DNA from 3 places in the Mesorhizobium sp. M5C.F.Cr.IN.023.01.1.1 genome. Region 1 is predicted to be linked to each of the others. Evidence: predicted binding sites of a transcription regulator. Region 1 holds the regulator's gene; each other region holds the start of a gene.
The links. Region 1 encodes LexA, which represses DNA repair genes until DNA is damaged. Its sites were predicted from a motif close to TGTTCNNNNTGTGTTCNG; they were not measured.
Positions count from the first base shown of each region.

Region 2: a site for LexA is predicted at 2,222-2,239, ahead of recA (recombinase RecA). Genes of this name have one in related genera too.
Region 3: a site for LexA is predicted at 6,919-6,936, ahead of dinB (DNA polymerase IV). Genes of this name have one in related genera too.

Region 1 is NZ_RZSU01000016.1:75,646-87,703, reverse strand. It holds partial or broken gene glp (gephyrin-like molybdotransferase Glp) at 1-1,042, shown strand, start outside; gene lexA (transcriptional repressor LexA) at 1,147-1,884, shown strand; gene EOA78_RS09510 (ComEC/Rec2 family competence protein) at 1,878-4,334, opposite strand; gene gltX (glutamate--tRNA ligase) at 4,437-5,861, shown strand; gene gltA (citrate synthase) at 6,044-7,372, shown strand; gene lpxB (lipid-A-disaccharide synthase) at 7,450-8,616, opposite strand; gene lpxI (UDP-2,3-diacylglucosamine diphosphatase LpxI) at 8,606-9,508, opposite strand; gene lpxA (acyl-ACP--UDP-N-acetylglucosamine O-acyltransferase) at 9,495-10,328, opposite strand; gene fabZ (3-hydroxyacyl-ACP dehydratase FabZ) at 10,342-10,800, opposite strand; gene lpxD (UDP-3-O-(3-hydroxymyristoyl)glucosamine N-acyltransferase) at 10,802-11,860, opposite strand; gene bamA (outer membrane protein assembly factor BamA) at 12,041-12,058, opposite strand, start outside.
Region 2 is NZ_RZSU01000188.1:414-6,713, reverse strand. It holds partial or broken gene EOA78_RS37610 (Fe-S cluster assembly scaffold SufA) at 1-106, shown strand, start outside; gene EOA78_RS34545 (GFA family protein) at 226-723, opposite strand; gene EOA78_RS34540 (TfoX/Sxy family protein) at 814-1,137, shown strand; gene EOA78_RS34535 (carbohydrate kinase family protein) at 1,174-2,088, opposite strand; gene recA (recombinase RecA) at 2,363-3,460, shown strand; gene alaS (alanine--tRNA ligase) at 3,717-6,300, shown strand, end outside.
Region 3 is NZ_RZSU01000014.1:42,674-54,731, forward strand. It holds gene EOA78_RS08350 (DUF922 domain-containing protein) at 1-28, shown strand, start outside; gene epmA (EF-P lysine aminoacylase EpmA) at 133-1,179, opposite strand; gene efp (elongation factor P) at 1,309-1,875, shown strand; gene EOA78_RS08365 (hypothetical protein) at 2,558-2,824, opposite strand; gene EOA78_RS08370 (DUF6456 domain-containing protein) at 2,961-3,569, opposite strand; gene EOA78_RS08375 (hypothetical protein) at 3,655-4,044, opposite strand; gene EOA78_RS08380 (hypothetical protein) at 4,123-4,425, opposite strand; gene EOA78_RS08385 (helix-turn-helix transcriptional regulator) at 4,508-5,203, shown strand; gene EOA78_RS08390 (hypothetical protein) at 5,428-5,730, opposite strand; gene EOA78_RS08395 (hypothetical protein) at 5,947-6,315, shown strand; gene EOA78_RS08400 (GNAT family N-acetyltransferase) at 6,399-6,857, shown strand; gene dinB (DNA polymerase IV) at 6,992-8,233, shown strand; gene EOA78_RS08410 (FAD-dependent oxidoreductase) at 8,275-9,792, opposite strand; gene EOA78_RS08415 (DUF2182 domain-containing protein) at 9,887-10,780, opposite strand; gene EOA78_RS08420 (DUF1326 domain-containing protein) at 10,789-11,421, opposite strand; gene EOA78_RS08425 (sulfite oxidase) at 11,955-12,058, shown strand, end outside.

The DNA of each region.
Region 1 (12,058 bases):
TGCCGTGCGGGCCGAGGACGTCGCGTCCGTGCCCGCAAGACTTTCGGTGATCGGCATGGCGCCGGCCGGGCGCGGCTTTGCCGGAACAGTCGGCCCGGCGCAGGCCGTGCGCATCTTCACCGGCGCGCCGCTTCCTGCAGGCGCCGACACCATCGTCATCCAGGAGAATGCCAGGGATCTCGGCGGCGGCAGCGTCGAAGTGACCGCGTCGACGGTTGAAGGCCGCAACATCCGCCGCCTCGGGCTCGATTTCTCGAAGGGCGACGTCCTGCTGGAGAAAGGCCGCCCGCTTGATCCGGCGGCATTGTCGCTGGCGGCGTCGGCCAACCACCCGCAGGTCAGCGTGGTGAAACGGCCGCTGGTCGCCATCATCGCCACCGGCGACGAATTGCTGCCGCCGGGCAGCGGCCTTGGCCCCGACCAGATCATCTCGTCCAATGCCTATGGCGTCGCCGCCGCGGCCCGCTCGGTCGGCGCAAGCGCGCTCGATCTCGGCATCGCCCCCGACCGCAAGGAGGCGATCGCCACGCTGGTGAAACAGGCGGTCGACGCAGACGCCGACGTCATCGTCACGCTGGGCGGCGCCTCGGTCGGCGACCATGATCTGGTCCATGACGTGCTGACCGGCGAAGGCATGACGCTCGATTTCTGGAAAATCGCCATGCGGCCGGGCAAGCCGCTGATGTTCGGGCGGCTGGGCGACATCCGCTGCATCGGCCTGCCTGGCAATCCGGTGGCGAGCCTGGTCTGCACGCAGCTCTTTCTGAAGCCGCTGCTTGCGCGGCTCGGCGGCCGGGCCTTCCGGCAGGACATGCGTCAGGCGCGGCTCGGCGCCGCCATGCCAGCCAACGATCTTAGGCAGGACTATGTACGCGCGGTGGTGAAGGAAGAAGAAGCCGGCACGCCACTGGCGACCCCGTTCGGCATCCAGGATTCCTCGATGCTCAAAATGCTGGCCGACGCCAACGGGCTGATCGTGCGCGAGCCATTCGCTCCCCCAGCCGCGACGGGCGCCGCGTGCAGCGTGCTGATGCTACGCTGAACAAAACGTCAACACATTCATTAAACTTTAAACGGTTGCGGAACACAACTGGAACAGATAGTGTTTGTTCTGGGTTTGTTTTTCTGATTCTGTTGGGGGTCGCGATGCTGACACGCAAACAACATGAACTGCTGATGTTCATCCACGAGCGGCTGAAGGAAAGCGGCATTCCGCCCTCGTTCGACGAGATGAAGGAAGCGCTCGACCTCGCCTCCAAGTCGGGGATCCATCGGCTGATCACGGCGCTGGAGGAGCGCGGTTTCATTCGCCGCCTGCCCAACCGGGCCCGCGCGCTGGAGGTGCTGCGCCTGCCCGATTCGATCGCGCCCGGCCTCAATGCGGCGCGCAAATTCTCGCCAAGCGTCATTCAGGGCAGCCTTGGGCAGGGCAGCCTCGGACGACAAATCAAACCGGCGCCTTCGCGCCTGCCCGCGGCCGGCAATGACGACGACGTCGTTGCCACCATCTCCATACCGGTGATGGGCCGCATCGCTGCCGGTGTGCCGATCGACGCCATCCAGCACCAGACGCATTCGATCTCGGTACCACCGGACATGATCACCGGCGGCACGCACTACGCGCTGGAGGTCAAGGGTGATTCGATGATCGAGGCCGGCATTTTCGACGGCGACACGGTTATCATCCGCAACGCCGACACCGCCCAGCCTGGCGAGATCATCGTCGCCTTGGTCGACGAGGAGGAAGCGACGCTGAAGCGGTTCCGCCGCAAGGGCGCCTCGATCGCACTGGAAGCCGCCAATCCGGCCTATGAGACGCGCATCTTCGGGCCGGACCGGGTCAAGGTGCAAGGCAAGCTCGTCGGACTGATCCGGCGTTACTGAGCGGCAGGCTTCTTGGGTTTCTCGGCCCTGCGGTATTGCGGCAAGCCCCTCGCCTCGCGCGAAAATCTCCGCTGCTCGTGCCAAGGCCTATATGGCTGTCTGACGGCAAAACGGATTTCTGCGCGCGTCGTCGCTGATAGCGGATCGAAGAAGACGGCGGCACTGCCCATGCGAGCGAGCTGCCGTTTGGTGACGACGAGAACCAGCGGATTGCGGCAGGGATTATAATAGGCTGTGGCATCGTCGATGACGATCAAATCCGCATAGGCACAGGCTGGCCGTGCGGTTTTGCGGTCGTCGGCGAGTGCGATGATCGCGCCGGACGGGTGTCGGGCGAGGCACAGGCCGGCAGTGCAGTAAAAGGGCGCTCCCGGCGGCAGGTCGGCCGGGTCGGCGATGTCGAACCGCACGTCTCCTTTTTCGAATTTTTCCGGCTCGACAATGGTCGCTGAAACCAGCGCATGTTTCCAGTTGTCGGTGGTGAATTCGTTCGAACGCACCCGGTTGACGGCAAGTTCGCCGCCGCCGATCGGCAGCGCCACCAGATGCGCATCTTCCGAAATCAGCACATCGGGGGTGCGCGTGTCGGAAATCGTCAGCAGGCCGGCGAGCGCAAAGGGAAGTGCCGCAAGCCGCAACCATGTCGTCGCCATCGTGGCGATGACCAGGGCGACCGTCACCAGCAGAACCGACTGCAACGAGATCAGCCCGACTGCATCGACCGGCGACCGCTCGGAAATCCATCCCGATATTGCGATCATGGCCGTCAGTCCCTTGCCCATCATGTAGAGGAAAGGTCCGTCGAAGCCGAAAGGCATTGCCAGAGCGCTGAGGACAGCCTGGAACATGACGACCGTGACGATTGGCATGACCGCCAGATTGGCGAACAGGCTAAGCGGCGATACGCGCTGGAAGTGCCAGATGGCGAAGAGCGCGGTGGCGCTGCCGGCAATGATGGAGGTCATTGCGATGGTACCTGTCCCAGCGGCGAGTTTTCGCGTGACGAAAGCGACCGGCGACCGTCGCTGTGGCGGCGCCGTGGCCCTGTCGGTACGATAGTCGGACCAGCCGGCATAGGCGCCCACGAGAGCAGCAGTCGCGGCGAAGGACATCTGGAAGCTTGGGCCGACCACCTCGTGCGGCGACACGACGATGACGGCGATGGCAGAAACCGTCAGATTGCGCATGGTAAGTGCCGCTCGGTCGAACAGCACGGCGACAAGCATTACCGCCAGCATGATGAAGCTGCGTTCAGCCGCGACCACGATACCGGAAAAAATGAGATAGGCAGCGATGGAAAGGAGTGCGGCAGCAGCCGCATATTTTTTGACCGGCCGGCGTGACGAAAAATCGGGAAACAGCGCAAAGGCGCCGCGCAGCAATCCCATGATCGTGCCGGCGACAAGCGCCATGTGCAGGCCGGAAATCGAGATGATGTGGTAGATGCCGGTGCGCCGCATCGATTCGTTTATCTCTTCGGGAATGCCGGCACGCACGCCGACCATCAGTGCGGCGGCAATCTCCCCCTCGGCGCCACCAATGCTGTCCCTGATATGGTCGGCAATGTTTTCGCGCGCCTTTTCGATCGAGGAAGAAAGGCGCGCGGCGAGCGGCGCATCCTCGGAAACGACGATCTTCGGATTGCCGAGGAAAAAGCCACTGGCACCGATACCGGCGAAATAGCTGTCAAAGGAGAAGTCATAACTGTCCGGCCTAACCGGGCCAGTCGGAGGCAAAAGCCTCACATAACCGGTTGCCACCGAGCCTGCAGTCATCTCAGCGGGAATTTTGCGTGCCGAAACCCTGACACGTCCCGGTGCATAACGCAGTGTCGGCCGGGCGGTCGACATCACGTCGATGGTCAGCCTGATCCGGCCGTTCGCCATCTGATCGAGCCTAACGACACGGCCGGTGAGCTGGGTCTGGATTTCCGAACCGAGCATCTGCGTTCCCGCGCGCCAGGTTTCAACCTTGGCGGCGAGAACACCGAATGCGCACAGCAACGCTGCCATGAAGCACAGATGCGTCTTGCGCCATGAGCGGGTGACAGCCGCACACAATGCCGTGAGGACCGCGACGGCAATGGGCTGCGGAAAGTCCGGTTCGACGGCAAGCGAAAAATAGACGATCACCCCGCACGCCAGAAAAACCGGCACCAGCAGGAAGGCGACGCCGCGGTCGAGTTCCAGGCCGGCTGCCGAGGCCACGCTGTTGCGGATACCGGATGGTGAAAGATGGCTGAGCTGTCGGCGGAAACGAATGACAGGCCCGGGTTGTGGAGCCGGTATTGGCGCGGAGCGGTCCGGCGAAAGAGGCTGGGTGGCCGGGTGCGATGCAGGCAGCGAAGCGGGCAGCGGCTCGGCGTGAGGAACGTCGGCAAACAGCGATCGTTCGCTGACGCTTGTGATCGCGCCCTCGCTCTCGTCCACGCCCCGGCCTGGTCCAGCCATCGGGTCTGCCCCTTGCGCCCTTGACCTCCTATGCTACATGAACGCGCGACGCGCGAAAGTCCGCGCAACCACATCCGTTTCCTGCGCTTGCCTGAGAGTTCCATGTCCGACAAGGTCGTCACCCGTTTTGCCCCCTCGCCCACCGGCTTCCTGCATATTGGCGGGGCGCGCACGGCGCTGTTCAACTGGCTGTATGCGAAACACACTGGCGGCAAGATGCTGCTGCGCATCGAGGACACCGATCGTGAGCGTTCGACCGATGCGGCAACCGCTGCCATTCTCGATGGGCTCGCCTGGCTCGGCCTCACCTGGGACGGCGAGCCGGTATCGCAGTTCGAGCGCGCGCCGCGCCACCGCGCGGTCGCCGAGGAGCTGGTGCGGCTCGGCAAAGCCTATTACTGCTATGCGACGCCGGCCGAGCTGGAGGCGATGCGCGAGAGCGCGCGTGCCAAGGGGCTGCCTCCTCGGTATGACGGCCGCTGGCGCGACCGCGACCCGTCGGAGGCGCCGGCCGGCGCCAAGGGCGCGATCCGCATCAAGGCGCCGGCCGGCGGCGAGACGGTGGTGCATGACCGCGTGCAGGGCGAAGTCCGCTTCCCCAACAAGGATCTCGACGATTTCATCATCCTGCGCTCGGACGGCAATCCGACCTATATGCATGCCGTCGTCGTCGACGACCATGACATGGGCATCACCCACATCATCCGCGGCGACGACCATCTGACCAATGCCGCCCGCCAGATGGTGATCTATCAAGCCATGAACTGGGACGTGCCGTCGATGTCGCATATCCCGCTGATCCATGGCGCCGACGGTGCCAAGCTGTCGAAGCGGCACGGTGCCCTAGGCGTCGAAGCCTATCGTGCCATGGGCTACCTGCCTGAGGCACTGCTCAACTACCTGGCGCGGCTCGGCTGGAGCCACGGCGACGACGAGGTCATGTCGATCGCCGACATGATTGCCTGGTTCGACATCGGCGACGTCAACAAGGGGGCCGCCCGCTTCGACTTCGCCAAGCTCGAGGCGCTGAACGGCGTGCATATGCGCCGCATGAAGAACGCCGAATTGCTCGATATCTTCATCGCCACTTTGCCCTATCTGGAAGGCGGCCCGGCGATCGCAGGGCGCCTCGACGACACGCGCAAGGCGCAGTTGCTCGCCGCCCTGCCCGGCTTAAAGGAGCGGGCCAAGACACTGGTCGAGCTGGCCGACGGTGCCGCCTTCCTGTTTGCCGAGCGGCCGCTGCGGATCGACGAGAAGGCGGCGGCGCTGCTCGGCGATGATGCGCGCGAGATCCTGCGGGGTGCTCATGCGGCGCTGAAGGCGATTTCAGGCGACTGGACGGCCGAAGCAGCGGAGGCTGCGATCCGGGAATATGCGGTGGCCGGCGGCCATAAGCTCGGCGCTGTGGCCCAACCATTGCGCGCCGCGCTCACCGGCAAAAGCACCTCGCCGGGCGTGTTCGACGTGCTTGCCGTGCTTGGCCGCGAGGAAAGCCTGGCGCGCGTCGCGGATCAAATCGATTAGCAAAACTGGCCCAAGAAGATTGGCATTGAAAGGTGGGTTTCGCAGTGCAACATTAGATCTTGGCCCAATTTGGCACGCAAATCCAATTGCGGGCGCAAACGCGCGAACTCCGGTGCTTTCGACGTGTTGCGTTGCAGATATTTCGCCTTTGCCGGCACTGAGAAAACCTAAAGGAGTTTGCAATGTCCGAAGCTGCGACAAAAATGGAATTTGGCGGCAAAACCCACGCGTCGACTGCGAAACTTGAATTCGGCGGCAAAACTCACGAACTCAAGGTGCGAAGCGGCTCGGTCGGACCGGACGTCATCGATATCGGCTCGCTTTACAGCACCACCGGGGCGTTCACTTATGATCCCGGCTTCACTTCGACGGCAAGCTGCGAGTCGGAAATCACCTTCATCGATGGCGATGCCGGCATCCTTTTGCATCGCGGCTATCCGATCGACCAGTTGGCCGAGCATGGCGACTTCCTCGAAGTCTGCTATCTCTTGCTCTACGGCGAATTGCCGACCAAGGCGCAGAAGGACGATTTCGACTACCGAGTGACGCGCCACACCATGGTGCACGAGCAGATGTCGCGCTTCTTCACCGGCTTTCGCCGCGACGCGCACCCGATGGCGGTGATGTGCGGCGTGGTCGGCGCGCTGTCAGCCTTCTATCACGATTCCACCGACATCTCGGACCCCTACCAGCGCATGGTCGCGTCGATGCGGCTGATCGCCAAGATGCCGACGATCGCGGCGATGGCTTATAAGTACCACATCGGCCAGCCCTTCATTTACCCGAAAAACGAGCTGAATTTCGCGGCCAACTTCCTGCATATGTGCTTTGCCGTGCCGTGTGAGGAATACAAGATCAATCCGGTGCTGGCGCGTGCGATGGAGCGCATCTTCATCCTGCATGCCGATCACGAGCAGAACGCCTCGACCTCGACCGTTCGCCTCGCCGGCTCGTCGGGCGCCAACCCGTTTGCCTGCATCGCCGCCGGCATCGCCTGCCTGTGGGGACCGGCTCATGGCGGCGCCAACGAGGCGGCCTTGAACATGCTGGGCGAGATCGGCCATGTCGACCACATCCCGGAATTCATCGCCCGCGCCAAGGACAAGAACGATCCGTTCCGGTTGATGGGCTTCGGCCACCGCGTCTACAAGAACTACGATCCGCGCGCCAAGATCATGCAGAAGACCGCACATGAGGTTTTGGGCGAACTCGGCATCAAGGATGATCCGCTGCTCGACATCGCCATGGAACTGGAAAAGATCGCGCTGACCGACTCCTATTTCATCGAGAAGAAGCTTTATCCGAACGTCGATTTCTATTCCGGCATCACGCTGAAGGCGCTGGGCTTCCCCACCACCATGTTCACCGTGCTGTTCGCGGTCGCCCGTACCGTCGGCTGGATCGCGCAGTGGAAAGAGATGATCGAGGATCCGCACCAGAAGATCGGTCGCCCGCGCCAGCTCTATACAGGTGCGCCGGAACGCGACTACGTGCCGATTGCTAAACGGTGAAATAGAAGAAGTGGTAGTGAGTAGTAATAGGAATTCCAGACGCCGAGCGGTGCTCTGCTATCTTCACTACTCACTACTCACCCTTTGATGTATCTCATCACGACCCCCGCAGCGATATCGCCGGAAGGTTTGTCAACGGCCATGCGTCTGGCCACCTCGGCAAAACCGTCCTTCTGCCATGCGCGATAGGGGGTGTCGGAAAAAAGCGCCTCCAACTGCCGCGCCAGATAGTGCGGCCGCACATATTCGTTGTAGCTTTCCGGCACGATCGGGCGATCGGCGATGAGATTGGGCAAGGCGGCGCTCCATACGGTGATCAGGCGCTGGGCAATCCGCATGACCGGATCGAGCCGGTAGCAGGAGATCATCGGCACGCCCGACAGCGCCAGTTCCAGCGACACCGTTCCCGATGCGATCAGCGCTGCATCGGCCTTGCCGAAGGCCTGCCATTTGCGTTCGGTCTCAAGGATGATCTCCGGCTTCTCGTCCCAGCTTGCCACCGAAGCCCTGACCAGGTCGGCGACATGCGGCACCGTCGGCAACAGCAGGCGCAAGCGGTGTCCGCGTGCGCGTAGGATCGAGATCGTCTTGCCGAACGGGCCAACCAGCCGTCGCACCTCACCGCGACGCGAGCCGGGCAGCACAAGCAGTGTCTTCACACGATCCTCGGACAGGTCGCGCGGCAGGCTTTGCGCCTTGGCAGCGCCGAGCACGCCCGGATCGTGCGTAAGGCGATGGCCGACATAGGTCCCGGGCGGACCGCCGAGGCGGGCGAGCTCCTTCACCTCGAAAGGCAGGATGCAGAGGATATGATCGACATACGGTTTCATCGCCAGCGCCCTGCCCGGCCGCCACGCCCAGACGCTCGGGCAGACATAGTGGACGATCGGGATTGCCGGATCGGCGGCACGCACCTTCTTCGCCACGCGCAGCGAAAAATCCGGGCTGTCGATGGTGATGAGGCAGTCGGGCTTTTCACCGGCGACCGCATCGGCCGTCTGGCTGATCCGTCGCATCAGGCGCGGCAGGTCGCGCAGGATGGCGCTCAGGCCCATCAGCGCGATCTCGCCGCCGTCGAAGAGCGGCGTGAGGCCGAGCGCCTGCAAATGCCGGCCACCGATGCCGACAAGCCGGACCTCGCGGCCGGTCGCGCGCTTGAGCGACGCTACGATGTCGGCGCCAAGCAGGTCGCCGGATTCCTCGCCGGCGACGATGGCGATCTTCAGCGGTTTCTCAGTCGCCATGCATCGGCTCCGCAGCAGGCAGGCCGATCACGAACAGGCCGAGCGCATTGGCGCGGGCAACGACCGTAGGGCCTTCCAGAACCAGCGAGCGGCCGGCTTCGACGGCAATGCCGGCAAGTCCGGCGGCATGCGCCGCCTCGATCGTCTGCGGGCCGATGGAGGGCAGATCGGCGCGCAATTCCTGGCCGGGCTTTGCGCATTTGACCAGGACGCCGCGCGTTCTGCCGGCCAGCCTGCCATGGCCGCGCAACTGCCTTGTTCGTTCGAGCAATCCGTCAGTGCCCTCGACGCCTTCCAGCGCGATGGCGCGGCCGCCGATCGCAACAGCCGCCTGGCCGATATCCAGCGCGCCGATGGCCTTTGCCGCCGCATGCGCCGCTTCGATGTCGCGCCAGTCGGATTTCCGCGGCATAGCCTTGGTCAGCGCGCCTTCGGCCGCGACCAGTTCCGGCACGATCTCATGGGCGCCGACCACCTTGACGCCACGCGCCTCCAGGGCCCGCGTCAAAACCTTCAGCAGGCCGTCGTCGCCGCGGGCAAGCGCCATGACCACCGAAGGAACGACGGCAAGCAAGCCAAGGCTCGGGCGCATGTCGATCAATCGAGGCCGGCGCCTGATCTCGCCGGCAAGAACCAGATGGCTGATCCGTCGGCGCTTCAGCAACGAAGCGAGTGAACCGATATCTTCCAGAGCGAGATTCTCACGCTCGTAGCCGCTGAGCTCGGACTTGCGGTCGGCTTCGCCTTCGATCAGGATAATGACGGGCGGATAGCCTTGTGCGGCCAGGCTGATCGCAACTTCGACCGGCAGACTGCCGCCGCCGGCAATGATGCCGACCTTGGCGTCTGGCGCGAGATCAAGGCCCGTCCGGGTGGCCTCAATCTTTGTCATCTGCATCGTCGCCGTCGCCAGCCTTGAGCGATGGGACGGCATAGTGCCGCTTGCCGCGACTGGCGATGAAATCGATAATTTTCATGGCGGTCGGTGACGAGGCGAATTCCGCCTTGGCGAACTCGACGTTCTCGCCGACGGTTCGGGAGCGATCGAAGATCGTCCTGTAGGCCTTGCGCAGCGTATGGATCTCGGAGCGCGGCAGGCCCGCGCGCTTCAGGCCGATGATGTTGAGGCCGCGAAGGCTGGCGCGATTGCCGACGGCGATGGCGTAGGGAATGACATCCCCGACGATTGCCGAGCAACCGCCGAGAAAGGCGTTGTCGCCGACGCGGACAAACTGATGAACGGCGGTGAGGCCACCGATATAGACGTTGTCGCCGATCTCGCAATGGCCGCCCAGCGTCGCCTGATTGGCGAAGGTGGCATTCTTGCCGACGATGCAGTCATGGGCGATGTGGGCGTAGGCAAGGAAGTTGCCGTTGTCGCCAATCGTCGTCTCGCCGCGGCTGGAATCGGTGCCGAGGTGCATGGTCACGCCTTCGCGGATCGTGCAGTTCTCGCCGATGACCAGCGTGGTGCGGCCGCCCTTGTGCTTGGTGTTCTGCGGCGGCGCGCCCAGTGTCGCCATCGGATACACTTTGGTCGACGCACCGATGATGGTCGCGCCCTTCACCGAGACGTGGCTGACCAGTTCGACGCGGTCGCCGATCACCGCGTCGGCGCTGATGTGGCAGAATGGCCCGACGCGGACGCCTTCACCGATTTTTGCGCCGGCCTCGATGACCGACGATGGATGGATGACTGTCTGGATTTTCATAAGCATTCGATCGTCAGTCGCTCGTAATCATCATCGCCGAGATCTCGGCTTCCGCGGCCTTGACGCCGTCGACCAGAGCCTCGCAGGCGAATTTGAGAAGGTTGCCGCGTTTCTTGATTTTCTTCACATGGATCTTCAACTGGTCGCCGGGAACGACCGGTTTACGGAATTTGGCATTGTCGATGGTCAGGAAATAGACCAGCGACGGTTTTTCGGTGCCAAGGCTGCGGATGCAGATGGCGCCGGCCGTCTGCGCCATCGCCTCGACGATCAGCACGCCCGGCATGACCGGCTGATCCGGGAAATGACCCTGGAAATGCGGCTCGTTTATGGTCACGTTCTTGATGCCGATAGCGGACTCGTCGCCATCAATGTCGATGATGCGGTCGATCATCAGGAACGGATAGCGATGCGGCAGGAGCTTCATCAGCCCCAATATGTCGACCGCCTCGAGCGTCGTCGCCGCCACCATTTCAGCTCTTTCCTCCGTCGCCGGATTTGCGCGCCCTGGCCAGTCTTCTCAGAGCCGCGATCTCCCGCATGGCTTCCGCCATCGGCTGCGCTGGGTATCCACCCCAAATCTCGCCCGCGGGGACGTTGCTCATGAACCCGCTTCTTGCAGCAAGCTTGGCTCCTGTTCCTATGGTCAGGTGATCTGCAAGGCCGACACCGCCACCCATGGTGACGTTGTCGCCCACCGTTACGGAACCGGAAATACCCGAAAGGCCGGCGATTATGCAGTTGCGGCCGATACGGACGTTATGAGCGATCTGCACCAGATTGTCGATCTTGGTGCCTTGACCGATGATCGTGTCGGACATGGCGCCACGATCGACCGTGGTGTTCGAGCCGATCTCGACGTCGTCCTGGATAATGACCCGGCCGATTTGCGGGACGCGCTCCGGGCCCTTGGCGCCGGCCACGAAGCCAAAACCGTCCTGGCCGATGCGGGCGCCGCCATGAATGATGACGCGGTTGCCGATAAGCGCGTACTGGATGCTGGCGCCTGGACCGACATAGCCGTCGCGGCCGAACTGGCAGGAGGGACCGATGACGGCATGAGGAGCAATGACGGTTCCGCTGCCGATAGAAGCGCGGGGGCCGATGATCGCGCCGGCCTCGACGATCGCGCCGGCCTCGACATGCGCCGATGGATCGACATGGGCATGCGGCGAGATACCGGTTTCGCCGGTCATCGGCGCCGGTGTCGCAGCCGCCGGAAAAAGAAGGCGTCCGACCATCGCGAAAGCCTGTTGCGGGCGCGGATGGACCAGAACCGCGATGCCCGCCGGCGCTTTCCCGGCAAATTCGGCGGGACAGAGAACCGCCGCTGCCCGCAGCGATTGCATCAGCGCGAAGTTGCGCCTGCCATCGACGAAGACAAGAGCGTGCTCGCCGCCTTCGCTTGCCGGCGCCAAGGCTTCGATCGATATGTCGGAGAGGTCGGAATCAACAAGCACCGAGCCGGTCAGATTCGCGACTTCGCCAGCCGTATACCGGCGTGATGGCGCGAAGAACACCGGATCGGTCATTCCAGAAGCTATATCCAGCTAGCGCATGACCCCGAAAATCGGAATCGATTTTCGGAAAGGATCATGCGCAAAATCAAAGTTCTACAGCGTCCTTTGCGCGTCCAAGAGGACGCGCGGCGCTGTAGTGTCGGATCACTCTCTTCCGGACGCCAACGGCCCCGAAGCATCGTTGCCCGCCGATCAGAAGCGGGTCGATAT
Region 2 (6,300 bases), on a different contig from region 1:
CACTTTCCGCAACCCGAACCAGAGCTCGGCCTGCGGCTGCGGCGAATCGGTTGAGCTCAAGCCGGCCGATCTGAAGGCTCTGGCCGAGGCGCGCGCTTCGGCCTGATCTTCCCTTCTCCCCGCTTACGGGGAGAAGGTGGCCCGAAGGGCCGGATGAGGGGCAGAGCCGGCCTCTGCAACATTTGCGCTGCCCTCATCTGCCTCCCCGTAAACGGGGAGAAGGACCTAATCCACCCACATTCCCGTTCGTTTGTGCCATCCGGCGATCGATTCTTCCGGATAAATATCGAAGACCTTGTCGTCCTTGCCGATTTCGGGCTCGACCCAGTTCGCCTTGTATTTCAGCATGAGGTGCACCTTTTCAGGCGGTTTCGGCAGGTCCGTGTCGACCGCCGAGGCGAAGGGATGGACCAGCTCCGGCCAGGTCGGATCGTAGAGCCAGAGTGCCGATCCGCATCTCTTGCAGAAATTCCGCTCGCCTGACGAGATCTCGCACTGTGGATGCTCGTCGTCCTCGATCTTGGCCTGGTAGACGCCAAGATTGCGGTTGCCCTTGATTTTCAGCGTATCGAAATCGGCACCGAGATTGATGGCAAAGCCGCCGCCGCCCTGCTGCTTGCGGCAGATCGAGCAGTAGCAAAGCATGAACGGCACCGGCGTGTGGCTTTCCACCTCGAAGCGGACGGCATCGCACCGGCAGGACCCTTTGAGTAGAAGCGGCATGAAAAACTCCGACGAAATTGGTTTTCAACTTGTCAGGATGGTGCCGGCTGCGGCGATGACAAGGGGAAATCCGGGTGACATGATCGCGGCATGGACAATGAGCGCATTGCCGAACTTTTCGAAGGCCTCGGCCCGGTCAGAATTCGCAAGATGTTCGGCGGCAAGGGCATCTACTTCGACGGCGTCATCGTCGCCATCGTCATCCGTGACGAATTGATGCTGAAGGCCGACTCGGAAAGCGCGCCCGAATTCGAAGCGGCCGGCTGCCGGCAATGGACCTACACCGGCTCGCGGCACGGCAAGCTCGTGTCCATGCCGTATTGGAGCATTCCCGACAGCGCCTTCGACGATCCGGATGAGATGGCGGTCTGGGCGCGCCGGGCCTATGAGGCGGGGCTGCGCGCCGGCAAATAGGTGTGTCCGCTAGCCGCTCAGCCTAAGATAATCGCTTCAGGTTGGCGCCTCGGGCACGAATGCCAGCGCCTCGGCAAAGATAGCGCTCGTGGAGGCGGCGCTCTCGACGGCGAGCATCGCGGCGGCAACGCCTTCGCGCAGCGCCGCGCGCAGCGTCAGGCCGTGCAGCAGAGCGGCGACCGTAGCGCCCGCCAGCACATCGGCGGCGACGTCGGTGACCTTTCTTGGCGGCGGGATCGAGAAGGCGCCGGCTTCGTCGAAACCCAGCACCGGACCGTCATCTGCCGTCACCACACCGCTTTTGAGGCCTGCGCGCCTCAAGCCGTCGGCGATATCTTGCTCCGCAGCACCGATATCGACATCGGCGAGTGCGATGGCCTCGCGCCGGTTCATGAAGAGCAGCGCCAGACTGTCGAGCACCGGCGCGAGCCGCACCGCCTTGTCTGGTGAAGCGGCGAGGGCGAAGACCGGCTTGCCGGCGGCAAGCGCCACCAGTCGCTCCAGCGCGGTCGACGGCAGGTTTGCGTCGCACAGAACCGCATCGGCGGTGCTGATCGCCTCGCGCACCTTGGCACGGCGGATCTGCTTGGCAAGCGCCAGGTCGTAGAGCGCCATATCGGCAAGGCCGACGATCAGCGCGCCGTCGCCGTCGATTATCGTCGTGTTGCTCGGCGTCGTGCGATCGAGGAACACCACGGATAGATCGGCGATGCCGGCCGCAACGATGGCGCGCGAGACCGTGTCGGCCAGAACATCGCCGCCGCGCACCGAAAGCAGCGAGCCGGAGACGCCGCGCCGCACGGCGCCGCGCAGCGCATTGAAGACGGCGCCGCCGACATCCTCGCGCATCGTGCCGGGATTCGACGCCGCCGGCACAAAGGCGCCCGAAACCTGGCCGCGCCGATCTATATAGGCGCCGCCTACGGCCAGGATTGTCGGCGACTTCATCATGCCTGGGAGGAGACCTTTGCTGTTGCCGGGCAAAGACTAGGGTGTCCGGCGGAACCCGGCAACCGAAGGCGCGATTCGTAAGATGCCAGCACGATCCTGCGAGGGAAGCGGGATACATCCGGGAGTGAAAGCACGAAACAAAAAAAGAACAAATCCCGATATTGTTTGTTTTTCAATCGTTTGTCTCCCCTTGCCAGACGAGAACAAAAAAGGTACAAATTAATAAGGATTACGGATTGTCCGGCCTTCATTGACGACCAAGGGGTGATGTATCATGGCTCAGAATTCTTTGCGGCTTGTAGAGGACAAAGCAGTGGATAAATCAAAGGCTCTGGATGCGGCGCTGTCGCAAATCGAGCGTGCCTTCGGCAAGGGCTCGATCATGCGGCTCGGCGCAAACGAGCAGGTCGTCGAGATAGAAACGGTGCCGACCGGTTCACTTGGCCTCGACATCGCGCTTGGCGTCGGCGGCCTGCCGCGCGGCCGCATCGTCGAGATCTATGGGCCGGAAAGCTCGGGCAAGACGACGCTGGCGCTGCACACGGTGGCCGAAGCCCAGAAGAAGGGCGGCATCTGCGCCTTTGTCGATGCCGAGCACGCGCTCGATCCGGTCTATGCGCGCAAGCTCGGCGTCGACCTCGAAAACCTGCTGATCTCGCAGCCCGATACCGGCGAACAGGCGCTGGAGATCTGCGACACGCTGGTGCGTTCCGGCGCCATCGACGTGCTGGTGGTCGATTCGGTCGCGGCGCTGACGCCGCGCGCCGAAATCGAGGGCGAAATGGGCGATTCACTGCCCGGCCTGCAGGCCCGCCTGATGAGCCAGGCGCTGCGCAAGCTGACCGCCTCGATCTCGCGCTCCAACACCATGGTCATCTTCATCAACCAGATCCGCATGAAGATCGGCGTGATGTTCGGTTCGCCCGAGACCACGACCGGCGGCAACGCGCTGAAATTCTATGCTTCGGTGCGCCTCGACATTCGCCGCATCGGCTCGGTCAAGGACCGCGATGAGGTCGTCGGCAACCAGACCCGCGTCAAGGTGGTCAAGAACAAGCTGGCGCCGCCCTTCAAGGTGGTCGAGTTCGACATCATGTATGGCGAGGGCGTGTCCAAGACCGGCGAGTTGGTCGACCTCGGCGTCAAGGCCGGCGTGGTCGAGAAGTCGGGCGCCTGGTTCTCCTATAATTCGCAGCGTCTCGGCCAGGGCCGCGAAAACGCAAAACTGTTCCTGCGCGACAATCCCGACACGGCACGCGAGATCGAGCTGGCGCTGAGGCAGAATGCCGGGCTGATCGCCGAGAAATTCCTCGAAAATGGCGGCGCCGAGACCGGCGACGACGGTTTCGAGGACGAAGCTGGCGCGATGTAAGATACAGGCTGTGCCAGTCAAAGTTACCCGTTTGAGTTCGCGTATCCCGAATTGAGTTGGTTTATCGATGTGTTTATGCCGCCGGCCCTGGGCCGGCGGTTTGCGTTTTTGCCGGTAGCGCTGGTCATTCTGAACAGCCGGTAAGGGCTACGGTTTGGAGCAATTCCGTGTTTCTGGACAGGGTGCGGTGCGACCGCTAAAAGGCCATGTCTGTTTTCCGCCGGCAATCGGCGGTTCTCTCGAAAAGGCAGTATTCATGAGTGGCGTCAACGAGATCAGGTCGGCATTTCTCGACTATTTCCGCAAAGAGGGTCACGAGGTCGTGGCGTCGAGCCCCCTGGTGCCGCGCAACGACCCGACGCTCATGTTCACCAACGCTGGCATGGTGCAGTTCAAGAACGTCTTCACCGGGTTTGAAACCCGTCCCTATTCGCGCGCCACGACTTCGCAGAAATGCGTGCGCGCCGGTGGCAAGCACAACGACCTCGACAATGTCGGCTACACTGCCCGTCACCACACCTTCTTCGAGATGCTCGGCAATTTCTCCTTCGGCGATTATTTCAAGGAGCGCGCCATCGAGCTTGCCTGGAACCTGATCACCCGCGAGTTCGGCATCGCCAAGCACAGGCTTCTGGTGACCGTCTACCATACCGACGACGCGGCCGCGGGCTTCTGGAAGAAGATCGCCGGGCTGCCGGAGGACAGGATCATCCGGATCGCCACCAGCGACAATTTCTGGGCGATGGGCGATACCGGTCCCTGCGGCCCGTGCTCGGAAATCTTCTACGACCATGGCGCCGACATTCCGGGCGGCCCGCCCGGCAGCGCGGATGAGGACGGCGACCGTTTCATCGAGATCTGGAACCTCGTCTTCATGCAGTTCGAGCAGGTGACGAAGGCGGAGCGGATCGAACTGCCGCGCCCGTCGATCGATACCGGCATGGGTTTGGAGCGCATCGCCGCCGTCCTGCAGGGCGAGCACGACAATTACGATATCGATCTGTTCAAGGCGCTGATCCGTGCCTCGGAAGAGGCGACCGGCGTCAAGGCGGAAGGCAAGAACCGGGCAAGCCACCGCGTTATTGCCGATCACCTGCGCGCATCGAGCTTCCTCATCGCCGATGGCGTGCTGCCGTCGAACGAAGGCCGCGGCTACGTGCTGCGTCGCATCATGCGCCGCGCCATGCGCCATGCGCAGCTTTTGGGCGCCCGTGATCCGCTGATGTGGCGGCTGGTGCCGGCGCTGGTGCGCGAGATGGGCCAAGCCTATCCCGAACTGGTGCGCGGCCAGCCGCTGATATCAGAGACGCTGAAGCTCGAGGAAACGCGCTTCCGCAAGACGCTGGCGCGCGGCCTCGGCCTGCTTGCCGACGCGACCGAGACGCTCGGCAGCGGCGACCGGCTCGACGGGGAGACGGCGTTCAAGCTCTACGACACCTATGGCTTCCCGCTCGACCTCACTCAGGACGCACTGCGCCCGCGCGGGGTTTCGGTCGACCTCGACGGCTTCAATGCAGCGATGGAGCGCCAAAAGGCCGAGGCGCGCAAGAGCTGGGCCGGCTCCGGCGACGCGGCCACCGAGACCGTCTGGTTCGCGGTGCGCGAGAAGGCGGGCGCGACCGAGTTTCTCGGCTACGACACCGAGCAAGCGGAAGGCATTGTTCAGGCGCTGGTCAGGGATGGCGTTGCAGTGGAGAGCGCCGTTGCCGGCGACAGCGTCGGCGTCGTCGTCAACCAGACGCCGTTCTATGGCGAGTCCGGCGGTCAGATGGGCGACACCGGCACGATTTCGGGCGAAGGCTTTGCCATCGAGGTCACCGACGCGCAGAAGAAGGGCGACGGCCTGTTCGTGCATTTCGGCAAGGTCACCAAGGGCACCGTCAGGACGGGTGAAGCGGTCGAGTTGAAGGTCGACCATATCAGGCGCACGCGGCTACGCTCCAACCATTCGGCGACTCATCTTGTCCACGAGGCGCTGCGCGAGGTGCTCGGCACCCATGTCGCGCAAAAAGGCTCGCTGGTCGCGCCGGAACGGCTGCGCTTCGACTTTTCCCATCCCAAGCCCATCTCTTCGGAAGAGCTGGAACGCGTCGAGGCGATGGCGAACGAGATCGTCGTCCAGAACAGCCCGGTGACGACGCGGCTGATGAGTGTCGACGACGCGATCGCCGAGGGCGCCATGGCGCTGTTCGGCGAGAAATACGGCGACGAGGTTCGCGTCGTGTCGATGGGCACCGTGGTAACCGGCGACAAGGCCGGCAAGCCCTATTCGGTCGAGCTGTGCGGTGGCACCCATGTCGGCGCTACCGGGGACATCGGCCTGGTTCGGCTGGTGTCGGAGGGCGCCGTCGCTGCCGGCGTGCGCCGCATCGAGGCGCTGACCGGAGAGGCGGCCAGAAAGCATCTCGACGAGCAGGACAAGCGGCTGAAGGCGGTCGCGGCCGCGCTGAAGATTTCGCCGGCCGACGTGCCGGCTCGCGTCGAGGCGCTGCTGGACGAGCGCAAGAAACTCGAGAAGGAGCTCACCGAAGCGCGCAAGAAGCTGGCGCTGGGCGACCGCTCGCCAGCCGGCGTGCCTGCCGAGAACGAGACCATTGCCGGTGTCGGCTTCCTCGGCAAGGCGGTAGCGGGCGTCGCGCCAAAGGACTTGAAGCCTCTGGCCGATGCCGGCAAGAAGTCGCTCGGCTCCGGCGTCGTCGTCTTCGTTGGCGCCGGCGAGGACAACAAGGCCAGCGTCGTGGTCGGCGTCACCGACGACCTGACCGGCCGCTTCAGCGCCGTCGATCTGGTGCGCGTGGCATCCGCGGCATTGGGCGGGCAGGGCGGCGGCGGCCGGCCTG
Region 3 (12,058 bases), on a different contig from region 1:
CATCGTCGCTTTGCTGATGGGGCGGTAGTTGGAAGTTGGAGGTCGCGGCAAGCTGGTGGCGGACAGGTCGGCGGGACAGCGCCCCCACTGTCCGGCAGGACAGAGGGGGCGCCATAGAGCACCGGCCTCGCCTCACAACTCCGCCACCGGCGTCCACATCACATCCTCAACCCGCATCGCCCCGGTTGCCAGCATCGCCAGCCGGTCGAAGCCGAGCGCGGCGCCGCTTGCCTGCGGCATGATGGCCAGTGCGGCGAGGAAATCCTCGTCGATCGGATAGCGTTCGCCATAGATGCGCTCCTTCTCGTCCATCTCGAGGATGAAGCGCCGGCGCTGCTCGACGGTGTCGGTCAGCTCGCCGAAGGCGTTGGCCAGCTCGACGCCGCAGCAATAGAGCTCGAAGCGTTCGGCGACCCGCGGGTCATCCGCGCTCGGCCGGGCGAGCGCTGCCTCCGAAATCGGATAGCCGTAAAGAATGGTGGCGCGCCCCTGCCCCAGCGCCGGGTCGATCTTTTCCACCATCACCCGGCTGAACAGATCGGCCCAATTGTCGTCGGGCGCGGTGCGTAAGCCGGCCCGCACCAGAGCCGCGTGGAGCGCTTCGCGATCGGTGCTGCCGTCGGCGGAAACCGTGGCCAGCAGGTCGATGCCGGCGTGGCGCGTGAAGGCCTCGGCGACGCTCAACCGTTCGGGCTCGGCGAACGGATCGGCCGCGCAGCCGCGAAAGACGAAACGTTTTGTGCCGGCGCGCTCGGCGGCCAGCGCGACAAGCCCGGCGCAATCCTCCATCAGGCTCTCATAGGTCTCATCAGCCCGGTACCATTCGAGCATGGTGAAGGATGGATGGTGCAACGGGCCGCGCTCGCGGTTGCGATAGACGGCATTCAGGCTGAAGATGCGCTTCTCTCCGGCGGCGAGCAGCTTCTTGCAGGCGAATTCCGGCGAGGTGTGCAAATAGAGCGGCAGGTGCTGCCCATCCGGCCCGATCGCCTCGGTGGCGAAGGCCGACAGATGCGCCTCGTTGCCGGGCGAGATTTGCAGCGCCGCCGTCTCCACCTCGACGAAGTCGCGGCGGGCAAACCAGTCGCGCAGCGCCGCAGTGATGGCATTGCGCAGGATCAGCCGCGGCCGCCGGTCGGCGTGAACATCAGGCGTCCACCAGGGCGAGGCGGCGGTCATGACAGACGGATTTGCATGGAGGACTGGCGATTGCCGCCAAGATGCGCTAGGCCGCACCGGACGGCTCCCGCAGCCGATTTGCGCCAGTCGGCGCTCCCAGGCCAGTCAACGCTCTTAGGAATAAAGCCCGTGAAGGTCATCGCCAGTTCCCTACGCAAAGGCAATGTCGTCGAAAAGGACGGCAAGCTCTATGTGATCCTCTTTGCCGAAAACATCCATCCGGGCAAGGGCACGCCGGTGACCCAGCTCGACATGCGCCGCATCTCCGATGGAGTGAAGGTTTCGGAGCGCTACCGCACCACCGAGCAGGTCGAGCGTGCCTACGTCGAGGAGCGCGAGCACACTTTCCTCTATCGCGATGGCGAGGGCTTCCATTTCATGAACCCGGAAAGCTACGACCAGGTTGCGGTGTCGGAAGCCGTGGTCGGCGAAATGGCGCCCTATCTCACGGAAGGCATGGCGGTGCAGATCTCGCAGCACAATGGCATCGCCATCTCGCTGGTGTTGCCGCAGCGCGCCACCTTCGAGGTGGTCGAGACCGAGCCGGTGACCAAGGGCCAGACGGCATCCTCGTCCTACAAGCCGGCGACGCTGTCCAACGGCGTGCGCACGCTGGTACCGCCACACATCGGCGCCGGCACCCGCGTGGTGGTGATGACGGCGGACGGCGCGTATGTGGAACGCGCGAAGGATTGAGAGGTTGGGCAATGTGCGTCCAACAAGACGCTGTCGCGATAGGCGCCCGTGATGCAATTTGGCGCCAGGCGGGCGACAGGCGTCGCGTGCTGGAAGCCGACTGGGCGCGCGGCGACTAGAGCAATTCCAGGAAAAGTGTGAACGGTTTTCCGTCCGGAATTGCGCAAAAACAAAGAGATAGAGCGGTTCGGCGTTTCCGTGAAACGATGAACCGCTCTAGTAGCGGGAGCAAATCGCGTACACAGCTGCCAGATATGTGAGTGCAATCGTGACGTAGGAGACGGCGAGTTCGGCCACGATCGAGGAGATTTGAAGCAGCGTCACCGGAAAAACCCTTTGTTAACCCTGCTCGCTAATACCTCTAAATTCTCTCTCTTGACAGTCCCCATAAGTACGATGAGCGAGACCATCTACTCGCTACGGCGCCTCGTCGGCGCGAAATCAAGGTATGCGGGCCGGGACGAACCTTCTTCACTGGACAATGCAGCGGGGATTCAGCCAAGGATGAGACCCGCTACCAGAACCGTAAGGATCATCGACAGCGGAACGGCAAGAAGGCAGCACGCCTCCAAAGTGTTGATTTGCCAAGAGTTCATCGGGCGCTTCCGAGTTGGTTTCCTATCTAAACGGGCAGACCGGGATGGCAGTTCCACGAAAAATCTCCGGCGTCATTCCATGCCGCTCATCGCGCCGATCGACACCAACCCTCATTTCCGGTCATCCACCGGGCACGCGCCAGATGCGTCGCCCAAGCCCGGAATGCCCGTTCCGGCTCCTGCTCCGGGTCAATGTGCAGAACGGTGTGGGCGACCTCACGCCAATCGGCCCCGTCCGCCGAAGCATCGAGCAGCCGGATGTAAGTCAGCATGCAGTGCTCGTCATAGGCGGTCAGCACCGAAGACGTCGGCGCCACGTCTGCGAAATGAGGGTCTAGCGGTGGCTTTGGCATTGCGATCTACCAGCAATGGCGCACCCTAACAGGCCGTCGAGAAGCCCGCGCCCTTCAATTGGAGGACGCTGGCGGATCGAGGTTCGCCTCTAGCCTGATCACCCATCGGTTCGGCGTCCCGCCATCCGTTCGCGCCCTACCCCCGCGGCCGCCGCATCAGCATCATCCCGTAATGCACCGCCAACAAATCCAGCCCGACCTTGAGCAGTTTGGACACAACGTCCCGCGGCTCGCCCGTCTGTTCGGCCAGGCTCTTCACCGTTTCGCCATGGCAGCAGACTTTTTGCACCACGCCCGACACCTCCCAATGCGAAAGCGCCCTGGTGGCATCGGCATAGGCGCGGCCGGCCGACAGGATGCGGTCGGCAACGCCGCCGCCGATGCGGCCGCCGTCGACGCGCTCGGTCAGCGCCATCGGCTTGACGCCGTCCTGTGCCGAGACGCGAAAATCCTCGCGGTAGCGCATACCCGCCTCGCGCTGCTGGCGCGACAGCGAGGTGATGCCGGTCAGCGGGTCGACGTTGCGCACCCGCACGATGCCGCCGGTCGAGGTGTGGCCGTCATTGGAAACCTCATAGATGCGCCTCGCCTCCAGCGTGCCGGTCGCCAGCCGCTTGCGGCCGAAGGCGTCGTCCTTAAGCGCGAAATCATGACCGACCTCCTTGCGGATGCGCACCTGCTCGGCCTCGCCCTTTGCCAGTTTGGGCGCCTTCGGCGCCTTGACCTTGGCGGTCTTCTTGCTCATGGACAGTCTCCTCGTTTAAATGGCTGCCTTCGCAGAACCTGGGTTCCTCGCCCCACGTAGCGGGGCGAGGAACGCAAGACCCAGTTCACGCCGCATCCGCCACAGCCGTAGGGCGATGGTCGCAGAAGCGCGCCGCGTGATAGGCGCAGTAGCTTTTCAGCGGCCGTGTACGCAGGCCGCAGCACAGCATGTCCAGTGCCGGCCGGCTGCCGGGCGCGTCGTTCTCGGGATCTTCCTCCAGCGTCAGATCGAGCGGTGCGCGGCAGCGGTTGAACAGGCAGTCGATGAAGCGCATGGCCGCGACGTGCGGCTGGCGCCCGGCGGCAACGGGGCGCGGCGCCGGCAGCTTGAAGGCCTCGCCGTCCGGCCCGTGGATCTCGCGCACGAACTGGCGCTGCGGCAGCCAGACCGGCGGCGCCAGCCTGGCCGGAGTGCGGGCGATGCTTTGCAATTCCGGATCGGTGTGGTCGGGCATGGTGTTCTTCCATCGAAATTAAAAGGATTGCGTAGGTGTCGAGGCTGCCCCTCTCCCGTGAACGAGGGAGAGGGGAGATCACCACCGGCGGCCAAGCTTCGCCTCGGCCGCCTCGCGGGTGGCGCCGGAAACCGCCCTGCCCGTGCGCCGGTCGATGATGATGAGCGTGCCATCCTCGGTGCGGATGCACGAAAGGCCCGCATTGCACGCGCCGAAATTCGTGGCCGGAGCCGTGACGGGAACGGCTCCGGCCGTTCCGGTCGCCTGCGATGACGGCAGGGCGACCGGAGCCGAGGCGTTAGCCTCGGGCGTCGTCCAGGCCGGGGAGGAGGACAGCCGGGACGGATGGGAAAACGAGATGGGGCAACGGGGCTTGTGCATGGCTGAATATAAGCATAACTCAAAAAGTTATGCAAGCCATTCTTTCATGGACGAAACCGATTCTTATGTTTCAGATGGCGCCATGGCGAAAACCTCATTGTCGATCAAGGTCGGGGCGGCGATCCGCAAGGCGCGCAAGCAGCGTGGCCTGGTGATGCGCCACATTGCCGAGCACAACGACACCGATGTCGCCGCCGTCGGCAATTGGGAAACCGGCCGCAACCTGCCAAAAACCGAGAACCTTTTGAAGACCGCCGCCTTCCTGCGCGTCGACCCGGTGGCGCTCGGCAAGGGCGAGGTCGTCTTCCTCGACGACGCCGACAATGTCGCCGACGCAGAGATCGTCACCGACGCTGCCCCTCTGCCCGCCGGCCCGATGGACATCGAGCTTCTGGGTGCTGCGGTTGGCGGCGACGACGGCGACTTCACCTTCAACGGCGAGGTCGCCGGCTACGTCCAGCGCCCGCCCGGCATCGCCCATCTGCGCAAGGTGTTTGCGCTGCATGTGCTCTCCGACTCGATGGTGCCGCGCTACGAGCCCGGCGAGATGCTTTATTGCGGCGGCCGCGACGCCGTGCCAGGCGACCATGTGGTGATCGAGATGTTCCCCGAAGAAAACGAACGCAACGGCAAGGCCTTCATCAAGAAGCTTGTCAAGCGCACCGCTGCCGAGCTGGTCGTCGAGCAGTACAATCCGCCGAAGACGCTGACCTTCAACCGCTACGCGATCAAGGCCGTCTTCCGCGTCATCCCGCTCAAGGAACTGCTGGGCTACTGAAGCGCCCTTCCCTTCTCCCCTTGTGGGAGAAGGTGGATTGGCGTGCAGCGCCGAGCCGGATGAGGGGTGCTGGATGAAATGAAGCATTGGCTATCGTCCGCCCTTCACTCCCCCCGGGGAGCAGATCAAAGGCAGGCGTTGGCGATCCGTCCAACACCCCTCATCCGACCGAGCTTCGCTCGGCCACCTTCTCCCACAAGGGGAGAAGGGGTCGGTCTCCGCCATCAAGCCCGCAAGGATCTCTCCAGCGGAACCTCGCGCTCGCTGAGCATCCGCGCCTCGGCGCGGCGCCGCTGCTGCTCGTCGACGAATGCCGCCTGGATCACGACCGCTGCGCCCGGCAGGCCATCGGCGCGGCAGGCCGAGCAAATGAGGCGCCCCGAAAGGGACGCCAGCGGCGTCTGCGCAGTTACCCCGAAGCGCCTGAGCTCAGCCGGCTTCCACCATCTGTTGCGGCCGCAATCGATACACTCGACCGCGATCGAGACAACCTCGGCGATCGTCGCTTCCTTGCCCGGCAATGCCATTGTTCCTGATGCCTCATGTTCCTGTTTTGTTCGCACATTATGGGTTTTTTCCGAAGAGTCGAGTCGGATCTGCCCAAGCCCGTGTAAAGTTTAACTTGCGCATATTTTTGAGTTATGCTCGTATAGGATATTACCGATGGATAGTTAGCGCCGCAGACGTACGCATGGGCGGCAAGACCGGGCATCCGTCGCGGCCGCTCAGCCAAGGAAACCAGGATGGACGCCCTCTCCGCTCAATTCGCCCGTGATTGCGGCTATACCGGCGACAGCCCGGCTATGCTGGCAGCCTTCGCCGCCATCCGCCTCGACGGCATAGGCAAGGCCCGCCTGGGCCATGAGCAGCGCAAGGCGGTGGTCGACGGGCTGAAGCACGGCGAGGCCTTGTTCCTGGCGGCGATCCGCCCGGCGCAGTCGGCCGAGGAGGCGCTCGAGGACGCCGCCCGCTTCATTGCGCTGTTCCGCAACATGCCGCGCTGGCGCCAGGAAAGGCGCGGCGCCGACCTCGCCCGCGCCAGGCAGCAGCGGCTCCTGGCGCGCTTCTTCCGCCGCTACGGCCACCGCCTCTGGGCGCAGCAGGCCGCGTAAGCCGGAGGTCGTCGACGCCATCGGCCGCGAATGGCTGGACCGCACTTGCCGTCGCCAGGCCCGCGCCGTATGTCATCCCCTCAATGAGCGAGATCGAGTTCCGTCGCGCACAAGCGCCCGATCTGCCGGCGATTGTCGCACTGCTTGCCGACGATGCGCTTGGCGCCGGCCGGGAAGACCCGTCGACGCCGCTCGCGCCGTCCTATCTCGATGCCTTCCAGGCAATCGAAGCCGATCCCAACCAGCTGCTGGCGGTGGCCGTCGAAGCCGGGCAAGTGATCGGAACCCTGCAGCTCAGCTTCATTCCGGGCATTTCCAGGAAAGGCGTCTGGCGCGGCCAGATCGAAGGCGTTCGCGTTACCCGGCACCGCCGGTCCGACGGCGTCGGCAAACGCATGATCGAGTGGGCGATTGAAGAGTGCCGCTCGCGCAACTGCAGCTTCGTTCAGCTCGCGACTGACAAGAGCCGACGGGAGGCGCACGCCTTCTACGAGCGCCTCGGCTTCACCGCCAGCCATCGCGGCTACAAGATGGCGTTGTAGGTCGCGGCACCTGTCATTAGCGCTCCTTGACAATCAGCGCTCCTTGACAATCCACTCACGATGTTCTCTTTATGTTCCATACGAAACACCTCAAGACAATGCGGCGTTCGAACCGCCGCGGGCGAACGGGCCGGATGGAAGCCAACATCCTCCACGCGGATCTCGACGCCTTCTATGCCTCGGTCGAACAGTTGCTCGACCCGGCCCTGCGCGGCAAGCCGATCGCCGTCGGCGGCGGCGTTGTGTTGGCCGCGTCCTACGAGGCCAAGGCTTTGGGCGTGCGTGGCGGCATGCCGGGGCGGCGCGCGCGGGAACTTTGCCCCGGGCTGATCTTCGTCGGCGGCCATTTCAAGGACTACCAGCGGCTGGGCGATGCGGCCATCAAAGTGCTCGGCGATTTCACGCCGGTGGTCGAGCGGATTTCCATCGACGAGGCCTTTGCCGACGTCGCCGGCTGCACCCATCTGTTCGGCTCACCAGCCGAGATCGCCGGCACGATCCGCCGCCGCGTGCGCGCCGAGCTCGGCCTGCCGATCTCGGTCGGCGTGGCGCGCACCAAGCATCTGGCCAAGATCGCCTCGCAAGTGGCCAAGCCCGACGGGCTGGTGGTGGTCGATCCGCGTCACGAACTGGAGTTCCTGCACGATCTTCCGGTCGAGCTGATGTGGGGCGTCGGCCCGGTGACCAGGGAGCGGCTGGCCGGCATCGGCGTCAACACCATCGGCGAGCTGGCGAAGACGCCGGGCTGGTCGCTGGAGCGCCTGCTCGGCCCGGCGGCGGGCGAAAAGCTCAACGCGCTGGCCTGGAACCGCGATCCGCGCAAACTCGAGACGCAGCGCCGGGCGCGATCGGCCGGCGCGCAGTCGGCGCTCGGCAGGAAACCGGCCGAGGAGGAAGTCTTCGTGCCGACCCTGCTGCATCTGGCCGACAGGGTCGCCACCAGGCTGCGGGCGAAATCCCGGCCCGGCCGCACGGTGACGGTCCGTGTCCGCTTCGCCGACCTGCGCTCGGTGACGCGCTCGATCACGCTCGACCAGCCTATTTCGGCAACCGCGATGCTGGCCGAGATCGCCGAGGCGCTGGTGCGCAAGGTGCTTGTCGATCATCCGCACGAAAAGACCATTTCGCTGCTGGCGATCGCCGTTTCGCATCTGGAGAAGCAACCGGGCCTGCAGCTGGAACTGCCGCTCGGCCTCGACGACGACAGGTGCCTCCCCGGCACAAGGAAGGGCGCGGCGCGCTGGACCGCCGACCGCGCCATCGACACGATCCGCGACCGTTTCGGCTGGCAGGCGGTCGGCTATGCCTCGGTCACGTTCGGACTGTCGCGATCGGTTCCCGATGCCTTTCGCGAGCTGGCCGAAAAGGAATTGTGAGCCGGCTCCCTATTCCCCTACTGCCCTACTGCCCTACTGCCCTACTCCGAAGCCAGGGGCGACACGGCCGGTCCGTTCAAAGCCGTGCCATCGATAGCAAAATGCGAGCCGTGGCACGGGCAGTCCCAGCAGCGCTCGAGGGAGTTCCAATGGACATGGCAGCCAATATGGGTGCATGCGGCCGAGCGCTTGTAGAGCGTGCCGTCCTCATCGCGAAATGCGGCGATTTTGGCGAGTCCTTCGCGGACGATGGCACCTTCACCCGGGCGCAGCTTGTCGGCAGAATCGATTTCGCCAGGCGCGATATACTCGGCAAAACTCTTGATCGCCGTCGCATTCTCCGCCAGGTAATCGCCGATCGCGCCTGCCGTCTTGCGAGACGGCTCGTAAAGTTCGCGCCAGGGACTTTCCCGCTTTAGAATCAGGTCGGAAACCAACAGGCCGGCCACGACGCCATGGGTAATGCCCTGGCCGGAATCCCCGGTCGCCACAAAGACACGCTGGTTGCCAGGATTGCGGCCAATGAACCCCGCATAATCGACGGTCTCCATCACCTGCCCCGACCACCGATTGGTTTCCACGCCGACATCGGGGACCAGCCTTTTGGTCCAGGCCGCCAGGGCCGCGAAGCGATCACCGGCATCATCGGCCTGCCCTGTTTTGTGGTCTTCACCTCCGACGATCAGGAAGTCGGTCCGATCTTCGCCAGGCTGAAGCCGAACGTAGTGATAAGGGTCCTCAGTATCCCAATACAGGGCATCCGGTATGATATCGCGGGCGATCTCGAACGACATCGCGTAGGTCCGATAGGGCGCTTGCTTGGTATGGAGCGCGACCCGATCGTTGATCGGCGAATTGGTGGCGACAACGGCCGATTTGGCAGACACGGTTAAGCCCGAAACCGTGGTTACGCGCACGCCGCCGTCAATCTCCTCGACGTTTTCGACAATGGTGTTGGCATAAAGCGCGCCGCCGCGCGCACGGATGCCTGCGACCAGCCCGCGGAGATATTTGAGCGGGTGGAAGGTTGCCTGATTGGCGTATCGAAGGGCCTGCGCATCCGAAAAGCCTGCAAACGGCACACTCCTGATCTTCTCGACGTCGACCCCGATTTTCAGAGCGGCGTCCAGCTCGCGCCTGATGTCGGATTCCTGCCTGCCGGAAGCCGGAAACAGAAAGCCGTAGAGGCGTCGGAAATCGCACGCGATACTCTCCGTCTCCTGGATTGATTGGATCCGGTCGATAGCGGCCGATTGGCTTTGATAAAAAATCCGCGCCAGATCCTCACCGCGCAATTTGACCAGTTCCGAAAAATAGTCATCGCAGACGGATGACAGGTGCGCAGTGGTGCGAGCCGTCATGCCGCTTCCAATCCGACCGCGATCGACGACGGCCACCTTTTGCCCGGCCACGGCCAGTTCGTAGGCGACCGACAGTCCGGCAATTCCAGACCCGACGACGACGACATCGACCTGTTCGCTCTGCCCGAGCGGCACCGCGTCGGGCGCTACTTCGGTCGCCGCCCAGAGGGATACAGTCCTTTCGTCGCTGACATTCATTGGCGGAACCTCCCATCCCCAACATTCGGGTAAACGAATGCGAGGATTCAAAGTTCCTCACGCCTTTGAATGCCGACATAGGCGGCCCTGGTCGTCAGACCAAAAGCGTTGCGCTGCCCCAGGCGATCAGGGCGATGCCGGCTGCCCGGCCAACCCACTGGCCGGCAGGAAACAGCTTTTCAGCCAGCACCAGAATAGCGAGCCCGGCAACCCACACCAGATTCATGATGCCGCCCACGAACAACAACGCCATCAGCATCCAGCAGCATCCGACACAAAACGCCCCGTGCAATGCGCCCAAACGCAGCGCGCCAACTGCGTGGGGACGCCAGTGGCGGGCAAGGAACGCCGTCGGTGCCCGGCAATGCGACAGGCAGGCGTTCTTGAGCGGCGAGAGCTGATACAGGCCCGCGGCGATCAGGACGATGCCGGAAAGCCAGCGGCTCTGCGAACTCATCATCGTCGCGGAAACGAAGGCCTCGCGTTCGAGCAGCCAATGCAACGCGGTGGCCGCGACGGCAAACCCCAGCCAAACCAGGAGGTAGCCTGCCATAAATACGCCGGTGGGCGCGAGCTTGTCCTGGATCTGACCCTGTGCGAGCGCATGGCGATGCACGCGCGCATAGAGCAGGATAGTCGGCGCCGCACTCGGGGACATCATGGCAACCATCATGACCCACCACATGGCGATCATCAGCGTCCAGATCGCCGGCCCCCAGGCCCGCGGTTCGGCTGCCATGGCCGTCGCGCTCATGTCCATGCCGGGCATATCCATGCCAGACATATCCATGCCAGACATATCGGAGGTCACGTCGGCAGTTTGCTGGTGGGGGAATAGCGCGAGCCTCGTCATCTCCCACGCATTCATGCCGAGCCCTGCACCGGCGACGATATAAAGCCAGGCCAGCAGGCACAGCGCCACCACGCCCGCAATCGTGATGACGCGGTCGCGTCTGAGCAGCCGTTCCAGTGGCGACCCGCCGTCCATGTGGCGCTTCAGGCGCGCACCACCCCGTGATTGTTGAGATGCAGCCGGGCAAACTGGCCGTAACTGTCCTTCATGTTCACCTGAACCGGCCCGCTGGTTGTGCTCGAAGCGCTGCCGATCTCGGCGACGGCATATTCGAAGCCGTTCGGCAACACGATCTGGGCGCGCGAGTCCGCGCCCGTCACCTTGTTGCGGATCGGTTCGCCGACGGTTTCGATGTAGTCCTTGACGAAGATGCGGCCCCTGCGGCCGTCGACATCGAGGTCGAGATCGATCTTGGTGAAAACCGGCTCATTCATTTTTGTCACGGTTGAGGCGTAGACGGCGAACATCGTCGCGAACGGGTCGGTGTCCTGGCCGGTCATGATGCGCAGCAGCGCGTTACGCTGCCGCTCGGTTGCATTCTCGTCGACGAAGGCGATGGCTTCGCCATTGCCTTCGTGGATCGCGCCAGGCCATTTGAAGATCGCGGCGATCCGGAGGCCATCGAGAGCGGTCTCGCCATGATGACCCTCGTCGATCTGGATGCCCGCCACCGCATGGCAATGGCCTTTGTCGGGCAGCGCATTGAATTGACAGTTGCAGCCATATTCGCAGGTGCAATTGACGAGTTCGCGTCCCTTGATTTCCCAAGACGTCATGCTGTCCTCCCTGATATCGAAATATTAGACCATCAACATACACCTGCGCCGGCCTCACCGCCATCCTGTCGCGCCATGGAAGACGGCAGCCCATCGCGCCTTCTCGCTGAATAATGGGTGAACGTGCGCCTTGGAGATCGTGAGGCCAACATTGGAACGGAGAAATGCGGTCGGACCGGGCCTTTCCGATCGCACCCGCGAAGGTCCGGAAACGTCCCCGAAAGCGGTCGTTTCGATAACGATCCGAGCGGCCACGATTTTGGCAGGACTGGAAAAATCGGTCTCGAATGCTACAATCATCACATGTCCCGTCCAGGTTGTGGACACTTCCTTCTCAAAGGCGCACTCTTAGCGTGCGAAACGCGAGCTAGTGTTTCGTCCAATGCTTCACATGCTTGACTTGCGTCGGTGATTGTCTGACCTGTCCGGATACTTCCGGCTGGGCAGACCTCACATTGTGTCGCCCATCCGTGATCAGGCTACGGCCTAAGGCACGTTGCAGCCCGTTCCGGATCAATTGGGAGGTAATCAACATGCCTGATTTTCAGCGCAGAGAACTTCTTGTCCAAGGAAGCGCGGCTCTTGCCGCAATTGCTGCTCTCTATACCTCGCGTCGGGCTTACGCTTTTCCAACACG